3 regions of the Microbispora sp. H10836 genome follow, and region 1 is predicted to be linked to each of the others. Evidence: riboswitches for the same ligand, from Rfam matches in the RefSeq annotation. Region 1 holds a riboswitch; each other region holds the start of a gene.
What was found. A riboswitch is a leader RNA that binds a small molecule or an ion and turns the genes downstream of it on or off. The one in region 1 is predicted to bind S-adenosylmethionine.
Positions count from the first base shown of each region.

Region 2: it holds a riboswitch for S-adenosylmethionine, as region 1 does, so the genes downstream of both, HHX30_RS33085 (DUF3293 domain-containing protein) here and HHX30_RS39130 (aminotransferase class V-fold PLP-dependent enzyme) in region 1, are expected to answer to the same signal.
Region 3: it holds a riboswitch for S-adenosylmethionine, as region 1 does, so the genes downstream of both, thrC (threonine synthase) here and HHX30_RS39130 (aminotransferase class V-fold PLP-dependent enzyme) in region 1, are expected to answer to the same signal.

Region 1 covers NZ_JABBWU010000038.1:17,559-20,811, reverse strand. The annotation lists gene HHX30_RS39135 (helix-turn-helix transcriptional regulator) at 97-606, shown strand; gene HHX30_RS39130 (aminotransferase class V-fold PLP-dependent enzyme) at 637-1,917, opposite strand; SAM riboswitch class IV at 1,967-2,082, opposite strand; gene HHX30_RS39125 (cytochrome P450) at 2,162-3,253, shown strand, end outside.
Region 2 covers NZ_JABBWU010000023.1:124,751-128,003, reverse strand. The annotation lists gene HHX30_RS33090 (tetratricopeptide repeat protein) at 1-308, opposite strand, end outside; gene HHX30_RS33085 (DUF3293 domain-containing protein) at 408-1,346, opposite strand; SAM riboswitch class IV at 1,394-1,502, opposite strand; SAM riboswitch class IV at 1,583-1,701, shown strand; gene HHX30_RS33080 (ACT domain-containing protein) at 1,891-2,289, shown strand; gene HHX30_RS33075 (hypothetical protein) at 2,564-2,767, shown strand; gene HHX30_RS33070 (vanadium-dependent haloperoxidase) at 3,104-3,253, shown strand, end outside.
Region 3 covers NZ_JABBWU010000021.1:136,009-139,261, forward strand. The annotation lists gene HHX30_RS31700 (MoaD/ThiS family protein) at 1-67, opposite strand, end outside; gene thrC (threonine synthase) at 113-1,387, opposite strand; SAM riboswitch class I at 1,402-1,541, opposite strand; gene HHX30_RS31710 (RNA polymerase sigma factor) at 1,639-2,190, opposite strand; gene HHX30_RS31715 (trehalose-6-phosphate synthase) at 2,294-3,253, shown strand, end outside.

The DNA of each region.
Region 1 (3,253 bases):
CGGCGAAGGCATCAGACGAACTCGACCACCGTCGCATGCCGACGGCAGTAGCCTGCTGCTCGGCTTAAGGCTAGCCTTAATTGTGGGAGGGCACTCTTGGCGTGGACGGTGAAGGTCACAGGTGAGTACGCCGCTTGGTTCAGGACGCTCCTCAAGGAGGATCTCGATTCGGCGATCCAAGTCGCTCAGGCCGTCGCCGCACTTCGGGAGGAGGGGCCAGCTGTACCTCGACTACACCAGCGACGAAGAGGAGTGAACATGGCGAAGAGAGTGCCGGGGGACTGGGCCGACCTCGAACGGGAACTTCACGAGGCCGGCGTCTCTCCTTCCGTGATCGAGCAGGGTGCCAGGAAACTCCTCGCGGAGGCACGCGGTCATCAGCTCGCCGAGGCGCGAAAGCAGCTCGGGCTCGGCCAGAGGGACGTCGCGGCTGTCATGGGTCTGAGCGTTGCCCGGGTCTCACAGATCGAGCATGGAGAGGTCACGTCCATCGAGGTCATCGCTCGCTATGTAGAGGCGCTCGGGGCCCGCTTGGACCTGGTCGTCGACTTCGGTGATCGGACGCTGCGCCTGCCCGTCAGCGAGAGGTCGACGGATGCCGCTTGACAGGGGGCCTCTTGGGCGAGACCCCCGACCTCACTTCCCGTCTTCAGCGGCGGCGATTTGACGCAGGGCGTCGACGAGGCGGTCGACGTGCTCCTCGGTCGTGCCGATGCCGATCGAGGCGCGTACGGCGCTCACCGTGCCGTCGGCGCAGCCGGCGTCGTCCCCGCCGAGGAGGTGGCGGACGAACGGGTGGGCGCAGAACTTGCCGTCCCTGACGCCGATGCCGTGGTCGGCCGACAGCGTCTCGGCGACCTCTCTGGCCGTGCGGCCCTCCACGGCGAACGACACGATGCCGACGCGCGGGTGGTCGGGGCCCCACAGGGACAGCTCGCGTACGCCGGGGATCGTGGCGAGCCCGGCGCGCAGGCGGGCGAGCAGCCGCTCCTCCTCGTGGACCAGCGCGATCCAGCCGGTCGTGGTCAGCGCGTCGCAGGCGGCGGCGAGCGCGATGGCGCCGAGCACGTTGGGGGTGCCGGCCTCGTGCCGGCTCTCGGGGTCGTCGCTCCAGTCCACCGTCTCGCCCACGGACCGTACGGCTCCGCCGCCGCGCAGGTACGGATCGGCGTCGGCGAGCCAGTCGGGGCGGCCCACGAGCACCCCGGCGCCGAAGGGGGCGTAGAGCTTGTGCCCGGAGAACGCCACGTAGTCGAGGTCGAGCGCGGCGAGGTTGAGCCCGCGATGGGGGACGAACTGGGCGGCGTCCACGGCGATCCGCGCGCCGTGCCGGTGGGCGACGTGGGCCAGCCCGGCGATCGGCCACAGCTCGCCCGTGACGTTGGAGGCGGCGGTCACGACGAGCAGGGCCGGGCCCTCGATCGCGGCCAGCGCCTCGTCGGCCGCCCGGATCGCCTCGCCGGGGAAGGCGGGCGGCGCGAGCCGTACGGCGTCGGGCCAGGGCAGCAGCGAGGCGTGGTGCTCGGTGTCGAACACGACGACGGTGGTGCCCTCGGGGAGGCTGCGGGCCAGCAGGTTCATCGCGTCGGTCGTGTTGCGCACGAAGATCAGGGCGTCGCCGGGACGGGCGCCGACGAAGGCCCGCACGGTGTGCCTGGCCTGCTCGTACCGCGCGGTGGTGAGCTGTGAGGCGTAGCCCGCGCCCCGGTGGACGCTGGAGTAGGCCGGCAACGCCGCCGCGACGGTGGCGTTCACCGGCTCGAGACAGGGCGCGCTCGCCGCGTAGTCGAGGTTCGCGTACGGCACGAGCCTGCCGCCCCTGACGGGCACCTCCAGGCCGGCGCCCACGACAGCCGGTAGGCGTACGGGCTCGGAGATGCGGGTGACGGCCTGCTGGACGAAGGTGAGTGCGGACAACGCCAAGCCTCCTCGGGTCTGGGACCCCGGCCATGGCGTCGTACGGCGGAGCCCGCGCTTGTCCGGCACACCTCGTGCCGGACCCGGTCCTCACCCGGGGCACCCCGCCGCGAGCGCGAGGGTTGCCGGCCAGCAAGCCGGGGCTTGATGCTGGCACTCATGACCTGAGCGCACTATAACCCGGCATCCGGGCTCGAAGGCAAGCCCGCTGGTGAGAGGCGGATTTGCCGTTATGGTGTGCATTGTGAAGTTTGATCCTTGGAATCCCGAGTTCGTGGCTCACCCGTACGACGCCTACCGCGACCTGCGGGACAACGAGCCGGTCAGCTTCTTCGAGCCGACCGGGCAGTGGCTGGTCGCCCGGCACGCCGACGTGAACGCGCTGCTGCGCGACCGCCGGCTGGGCCGGTCCTACCTGCACGTGGCCACCCATGAGGAGTTCGGCCGGGAGCCCGAGCCGGACTTCCAGAAGCCGTTCTGGCGGGTGATCCGGGCCGGCATGCTCGACGTGGAGCCCCCGGTGCACACGCGGCTGCGCCGCCTGGTGTCCAAGGCCTTCACGCCCCGGATGGTCGAGTCGCTGCGCCCGCGCGTACGCAGGATCGCGACCGAGCTGACCGAGGGACTGGTCGAGCGCGGCGGCGGCGACCTGCTGGCCGAGGTCGCCGAGCCGCTGCCGGTCACCGTGATCGCCGAGATGCTGGGCGTGCCCGAGGCCGACCGCCACCTCCTGCGCCCCTGGTCGGCCGACATCTGCGGGATGTACGAGCTGAACCCGGCCCCGGAGGTCCAGCACACGGCCGTACGCGCCGCGACGGAGTTCGCCGAGTACCTGCGCGGGCTGGCCAGGGCGCGCAGGGACCGGCCGGGCGACGACATGATCTCCGCGCTCGCGCAGGTGGTGGACGACGGCGACCGGCTGACCGAGGACGAGCTGATCGGCACCTGCGTGCTGCTGCTCAACGCCGGGCACGAAGCCACGGTCAACGCCACCGGCAGCGGGTGGTGGGCGCTGTTCCGCAACCCCGGCGAGCTGGAGCGGCTGCGCGCCGACCCCGGCCTGATGCCGACGGCGGTCGAGGAGCTGCTGCGCTACGACACCCCGGCGCAGATGTTCGAGCGGTGGGTGCTCGAGGACATCGAGGTCGGCGGGGTGACGATCCCCCGGGGTGTGGAGATCGCGTTGCTGTTCGGCTCGGCGAACCGGGACCCCGAGGTCTTCGCCGACCCGGACCGCCTGGACATCGGCCGGGCGGACAACCCGCACATCTCGTTCGGTGCCGGCATCCACTTCTGCCTCGGCGCGCCGCTCGCGCGGGTCGAGATGGCGGAGTCC
Region 2 (3,253 bases), on a different contig from region 1:
CAGGCCAGCATGCCGAGCGCGTTGGCGAAGTCCGCGAGACGCGACTCGCTCTGCGGCCGGACCAGCTCGACGACGATCCGGCGGGCGAGGATCAGGTCGTCCACGCGGCCAAGGCGGTCGAACTCCTCGCCGAGGCGAATCACCTCGTCGGTCACCGCGTACAGGAGCTCCTCGGCGTCGTCGCTGCCGGGGATCGGCTCGACGTCGGGGGCGCGGGCCGCCAGCGTCTCGATCGACCGGCGCACCTCGGCGTCGAGCAGGTGGGGAGCCAGAGCGCCGAGCCTGGCGCAGGCGTCGAGGAGTTCCATCTACTGGTCTTTCGGGGGGAGGAAGCCGGATAACTGAGATGTAAGGGGTAGGGATCACGACCCTAAGTGGCTGCTGTGAATCAAGTCCACAGAGTTTTGTCACGGTCCAGTGACGGTCGTCCGACGCGCGAGGCCGTACCGGCTGGGAACGCTGGGCCGGATGAACACGACGCGGGCGGCCGCGCCCGCGATTCCGGCGGCCCGGGCGCCATGGCAGGTGTCGCAGCCGAGAGCCGTGTAAAGGCAGGTGCGCCGGTCGTTCCAGTCCGTGCCGACAGCCCTCGACCTGCTGATCCACGGCCCTCCCGGGTTGCGGCAGACCTCGTCCCGGGCCTCGCCGGTCATCACGCAGGGCCGCCGGGGCAGCCGGGTGACGACGACCGGGTCGCCGTCGGCGAGGGGTTCCCCGGTATGGGTGCCGATCGGGGTCAGCAGCCCCGCCGTCCAGCGCAGGACGGCCGGCTGGCCGAAGCGGCGGGCGACCTCCAGCACGAGGCTCTCCTGGGCTCCCACCGCGACCATCGACTGCTCGGCCCAGGCGAACTCCGGATGGTGGCATGCGGCGTCGGTCCGCAGGCGCAGGCCGCGCTCGTGCAGGTCGTCGAGCAGCCGCCTGTGCGCGTCCAGATTGTGGGCCAGGCGTCCCGGCAGGCCGCCCGGGTTCCAGCCCGTCAGCACGTGCGCGACCTCGCCCAGAGGGTGCGGAATCTCGTCGGTGTCCGGCCCGCCGACCGCGGGGCCCACCCGCAGGATGTGGTCGTCCAGCGTGAGGCGGAGCACGGCGCCGGTCCAGGCGGCGGCGATGTCGGGCTGCTCGTCCGGGCGTTCTGCGACGAACAGATCGGCCAGGTCGCGCTCGGGGGCGCCGGGCCGGTGCACGTGCCACCGCAGCTTGCAGTGCGGGCACTGAGCGTAGTACACGCCGGGGAACGCCTCGATGACAGGCTCGCGCGGCCCGATGTTCATGCCGTTGTAGAAGACGCCGCAGCCGGGGCAGTGGGTGCGGCGCAGGGCGTAGGGATCGTTCGGGACGGGCATCACGCACCTCCGGGGCCTGGGACCCCGGTGGCCCGACCGGCCCCGGTGATCCGCCGTTCTCCGCGCGCCACGCGCGGAGCGGGTCGTCACCCGGGGCACCCGCAGCGGGCGGGATGCCGTCCAGCGAGCCGGGGCTTGGCGCTGGAACTCGTGACCCAGGCCGGGACATTAACGACGTACGCGTTGATGGTCAACATCTGGCCAGAAACCGGACTGCCGTGCCGGCATCCGGTCCGGGTCACGAGGCCGATCGCGCCCCTGGACGTTCGTCGGCCGGCAACCTCGCCTCACCGCGCAAGGTGCTCTCCAGGGAAGACCTGGCCGCTGCCGGTCCCGGCAGGGGCAAGCGCGGATCTCCCTGCCCACGGGTAAGGGGGTCCGGAACCACAAGGACCCTCATGACCGCGTCCTGGCACATCTACGGCACCGCCGCCGTCTGTTCGCGGCGGACGTGCTCGCGGCCCTCGGCTTCACCGTCCGTCGCGGAGACGACCTCCTTCGGGCCTGCCTCGGGTGCTGACAGGAGGCTTGTAGGGTGCGGTGCGTGACCGGTGAGACCGATCTGCCCACGCTGCTGACCACGATGCGCCCGCGGCTCAACCCTGGCCGCTACGTGTTCACCACGGTCGACGGCGACGTCCCGCCGGGCGTCAGGCCCGTCGTCACGGTCGCCGAGGAGGAGGGCCTCACACTGGTCCTGCCGCAGCGGGACGCCGACGCGGCAGGACTGACGTACGACTACGTGACGGGCTGGATCACGCTGCGCGTCCACTCGGCACTCGAAGCCGTCGGCCTGACCGCCGCCTTCGCGCAGGCACTCGCCGCCGCGGGCCTGAGCTGCAACGTCGTCGCCGGATTCCACCACGACCACCTCTTCGTGCCGTACGAGCGCGTCGGCGAGGCGGTCGAGGTGCTGGAGGACCTCGCCCGGCGGTCCGCCTGACGACTCACCGGCGGGACCGCGCCCTCCCTGCAGGCGGTCGCAGCATGGGCACCCGTAGCGGAGCACCGGCCAAGCCCGCCCGCGCCCCCAAGGACCCCGAAGCCGCCCCGCCCGGCCTGTTCTGAACCGGTAGCGGCTCTCCCCGACAGCGGTCATAGTTCGAGTGCGCCTCGGCGCATCCGCAGGAACCAGAGCGATTGCCTTGACCAGCAGTATCGGTGAGGGGCAGGGACACTCCTCCCTGCCCACCCGGCGCTGCGAAAGGAGCGAAGGGATGTCAGACCTTCCCCAGGTGATCACCACGAGGGGCAGTGACCGTTACCACGCCGGCGAGGAATGCCCCATGTGGCTGGCCGGCCGGCTCGGCAGCGAAAGCCAGGGCAACCGCCTGCACAACGTCCTGCGGATGTCCGAAGCGGAGGCCCGAGCCGACGGCTGGACGCCCTGTCCCGGCTGTGTCGGCACCGGACACATGTGAGCTGTTAAGCGAGAGGAGTACCTTCTCGGCCTTTTCCCTTCCTGGAGAGGCCGGGATTCCAAGGGCTCGCGAGCGGAGGTAGCCTGCGTGGGTTTCGCTGACACAGAAAGGTCTTTTACGGCACCTTCCTGAGGCCGCCGGATCAGCTCTGTCCCGTGGGTATGCCGCAACCGATGGGAGCCCCCAGCGCCGACGTTCCCGGCTGGCGTGACCTCGCCCAGCATGATCAAGATGAAAGCGCAACACGGTCACGGACTTGATTCCGGTTGGGTCGATATCGGTTTTCCGGCGCCTTTGCCGCTGTGACGTCTTTTATCGGCATAGTAGTTTGCGTTCATGTTCAGCCCATTTGCTGCATGCCGGGCAGCCGCTCTGCGGCCCACGGTCGTCTGGGCGGCCGTCGCCGGGGTCATCGCCGCCGGGTCGCCGATCGCGCTGGGCTCATCTCCCGCGTACGCACGGGATCCGGGCTCCTCCGCCAACGCC
Region 3 (3,253 bases), on a different contig from region 1:
CGCTCACCTCCGCGGCTCCGTTGGTGTACGTCCGGAGAATCGTCGGAATCCGCACGGAAACGCTCATTGTTCGCTCGCTTTCGTTGCTGCCGATGGGCCTTGTGAAACGCTTTCAGTTGGCGAATGCCGCACGGAACGCGTCGAGAGAGGGACGGATGACGGCGGTGGGGCGGGCGTGCTCGGCCACCGCGTCGAGCGTCTTGAGCCCGTCACCGGTGTTCAGCACCACGGTCTCGGCGTCGGGGTCGAGGCGCCCCTCGCGCACCAGCTTGCGCAGCACGCCGACCGTGACGCCGCCCGCCGTCTCGGCGAAGACGCCCTCGGTCCTGGCCAGCAGGCGGATCGCCTCGACGACCTCCTGGTCGTTCACGTCCTCCACCGCGCCGCCCGTCCGCCGGGCGATGTCGAGCACGTACGGCCCGTCCGCCGGGTTGCCGATCGCCAGCGACTTGGCGATGGTGTTCGGCCTGACCGGCTGCACGACGTCCTGCCCGGACTTGAAGGCCTGGGAGACCGGCGAGCAGCCCTCGGCCTGCGCACCGAAGATCCGGTACGGCCGGTCCTCTACCAGGCCCAGCTTGATCAGCTCGCGGAAGCCCTTGTCGACCTTGGTCAGCTGCGAGCCTGAGGCCACCGGGATGACGATCTGGTCGGGCAGCCGCCAGCCGAGCTGCTCGGCGATCTCGTACGCGAGCGTCTTGGAGCCCTCGGCGTAGAAGGGCCGGAGGTTGACGTTGACGAAGCCCCACTTCTCGCCCAGCTCGTCGCCGATGAGCTCGGAGCAGAAGCGGTTGACCTCGTCGTAGTTGCCGTCGATGGCGACCAGCCGGCCGCCGTACACCGCGGCCATGACGACCTTGGCCGGCTCCAGGTCGGCGGGGATGAACACGCAGGAGTCGAGGCCGGCCCGGGCGGCGGCCGCACTCACCGCGCCGGCGAGGTTGCCGGTGGAGGAGCACGACAGGGTGTGGAAGCCGAAGTTGCGCGCGGCCTCCAGCGCGATCGAGACGACCCGGTCCTTGAAGGAGTGGGTGGGGTTGCCGGAGTCGTCCTTGACGTGCAGCGACCGCAGCCCCAGCTCGGCCGCCAGCCTGTCGGCCTTCACGAGCTTGGTCCAGCCGGGCTGGAGGTTGGGCTTGGCCGCCACGTCGGCGGGGACGGGGAGCAGGGAGCGGTACCGCCAGATGTTCGCCGGGCCGGACGAGATGTCCTCCCGGCGGATCTCGCCGAATTCGTACGCCACCTCAAGGGGGCCGAAACACTCCGTACAGGCGAAAATCGGACCGAGTTCATAAAGAGCGCCGCATTCGCGACACGAAAGACCGGTGGCGGGGCCGAACTCGACGGTGTTCGCGGCGGTGTTAGCGGCAGTGCTGGTGTGCGCCATGAAGCGAGGCCTTTCCCTCATCTTCGCTCGCGACCACCCTGGCCGCGAGCCGGAATTGGCACCTGTCCCGGCCGGGCCTCGTGGACACGAGTTCGACACCGGGGAGGTTGCCGGGGCTTCGCAGGGCCGGTCCCTCCACCCCTCTGGATGAGCATGTTCAGTTGTGGAACCTTTCCGAGAAAGGTCTCTAGCACTGTACCCCGGCGTCCTCGGTGTCCGTTCCGCTGTCTCACATAACGAGACGATTCGTATCAGCCGTATGCTTCGCCGAGGGCGTTCTGCACGTACTTGCGCGCCTGGTGGATACGGGACTTGACCGTCCCGAGGGGGATCTTCAGCTGGTCGGCGACCTGCGAATAGTCGAGCTGGCAGATGTCGCGCAGCACGAGCGCCTGGGCGAGGTCGGGCCGCTCGGCCTCCAGCGCCTCCATCGCGTCGAGCAGATCGAGCCGCGACCCGGCGATGACGCTCACCCGCCGGGGATCGGGCCGCTGATCGGGCAGCTCCTCCGCCTGCTCCGACGAGCGCCGCTTCAGCGAGCGGTAGGTGGTCCTGGCACAGTTCACGGTCACGATGTGCAGCCAGGTGCTGAACTTGGCGCGCCCCTCGAACCTGCCGATGTTGCGTGCCACGGCGAGCAGCGTGTCCTGCGCGGCCTCCTCCGCGTCCTGCCGATACGGTAGAAGCCTCTCGCAGTGCCGCAGCACGTCGGGCTCGATGCGCCGCAGCAGCTCACCGAGCGCGCGATGGTCCCCCTGGGCAGCCGATCGGGCCAGGTCCTCGGTCGTGTCGTCCAGTGCCATGCCGTATCCAGCCCTTCCGCGATCGGTTGACATCCTATTGACGGAGGTCGGCTTTTATTAATCTTCCGGCATGCGCGCCCGCTCTGATCGAGGGACAACCCAGATGAGCAGCACCGTTCTTATCGCGTCCAACAGGGGCCCGGTGTCCTTCACCCTGTCGGAGGACGGCGGCCTGACCATGCGCAGGGGCGGCGGGGGCCTGGTCTCAGGTCTGTCCGAGGTGGTCAGGGACACCGGCGTCCTGTGGGTCTGCGCGGCGCTGTCGGACGGCGACCGGGGCGCGGTGCGTCAGGCGCCCGGCGGCCGGCTCGACCGGGCCTTCGAGACGGGGCCGATCCGCATGCTGGACATCCCGCCCGCAGTCTTCCACCGGGCCTACAACGCCGTGGCCAACTCGACCCTCTGGTTCGTCAACCACCTGCTGTACAACACGCCCTTCTCCCCCGAGTTCGGCACGCGGTTCCGGCGCGAGTGGGAGTCGTACCGCACCTACAACGGCGCCTTCGCGCTGGCCCTGGCCGAGGAGGCGGCGCCCCGGGCGCGCGTCATGGTGCAGGACTACCACCTGACGCTGACCCCGGCGATGCTCCGGGTCGACCGGCCCGACCTGCGCATCGGCCACTTCTCCCACACGCCCTGGGCACCGCCCGAATACTTCGCGCTGCTGCCCGAGGACGTCGCGGCGGAGGTGCTGACCGGCATCCTCGGCGCCGACCACGCGGGATTCCTCACCGCGCGCTGGGCCCGCTCCTTCATGGACTGCTGCGAAGCGCTGCTCGGGGCCCGGGTGGACCACGCCGCCCGTACGGTGACCTACGACGGGCGGATCACCAGGATCGGCGTCCACCCGCTCGGGGTGAACGGCGAGGCGCTGCGGGCCCGGGCGGCCGAGCCGGACGTCGAGTCGCACATGACCGTGATCAGGGACCTCGTGGGCGACCGCAGGCTGATCGTGCGCATCGACCGCACCGAGCTGTCCAAGAACATCGTGCGCGGCCTGCGGGCCTACCAGGAGTTCCTGGCCACCCATCCCGAGTGGCACGGCCGGGTCGTCCACCTGGCG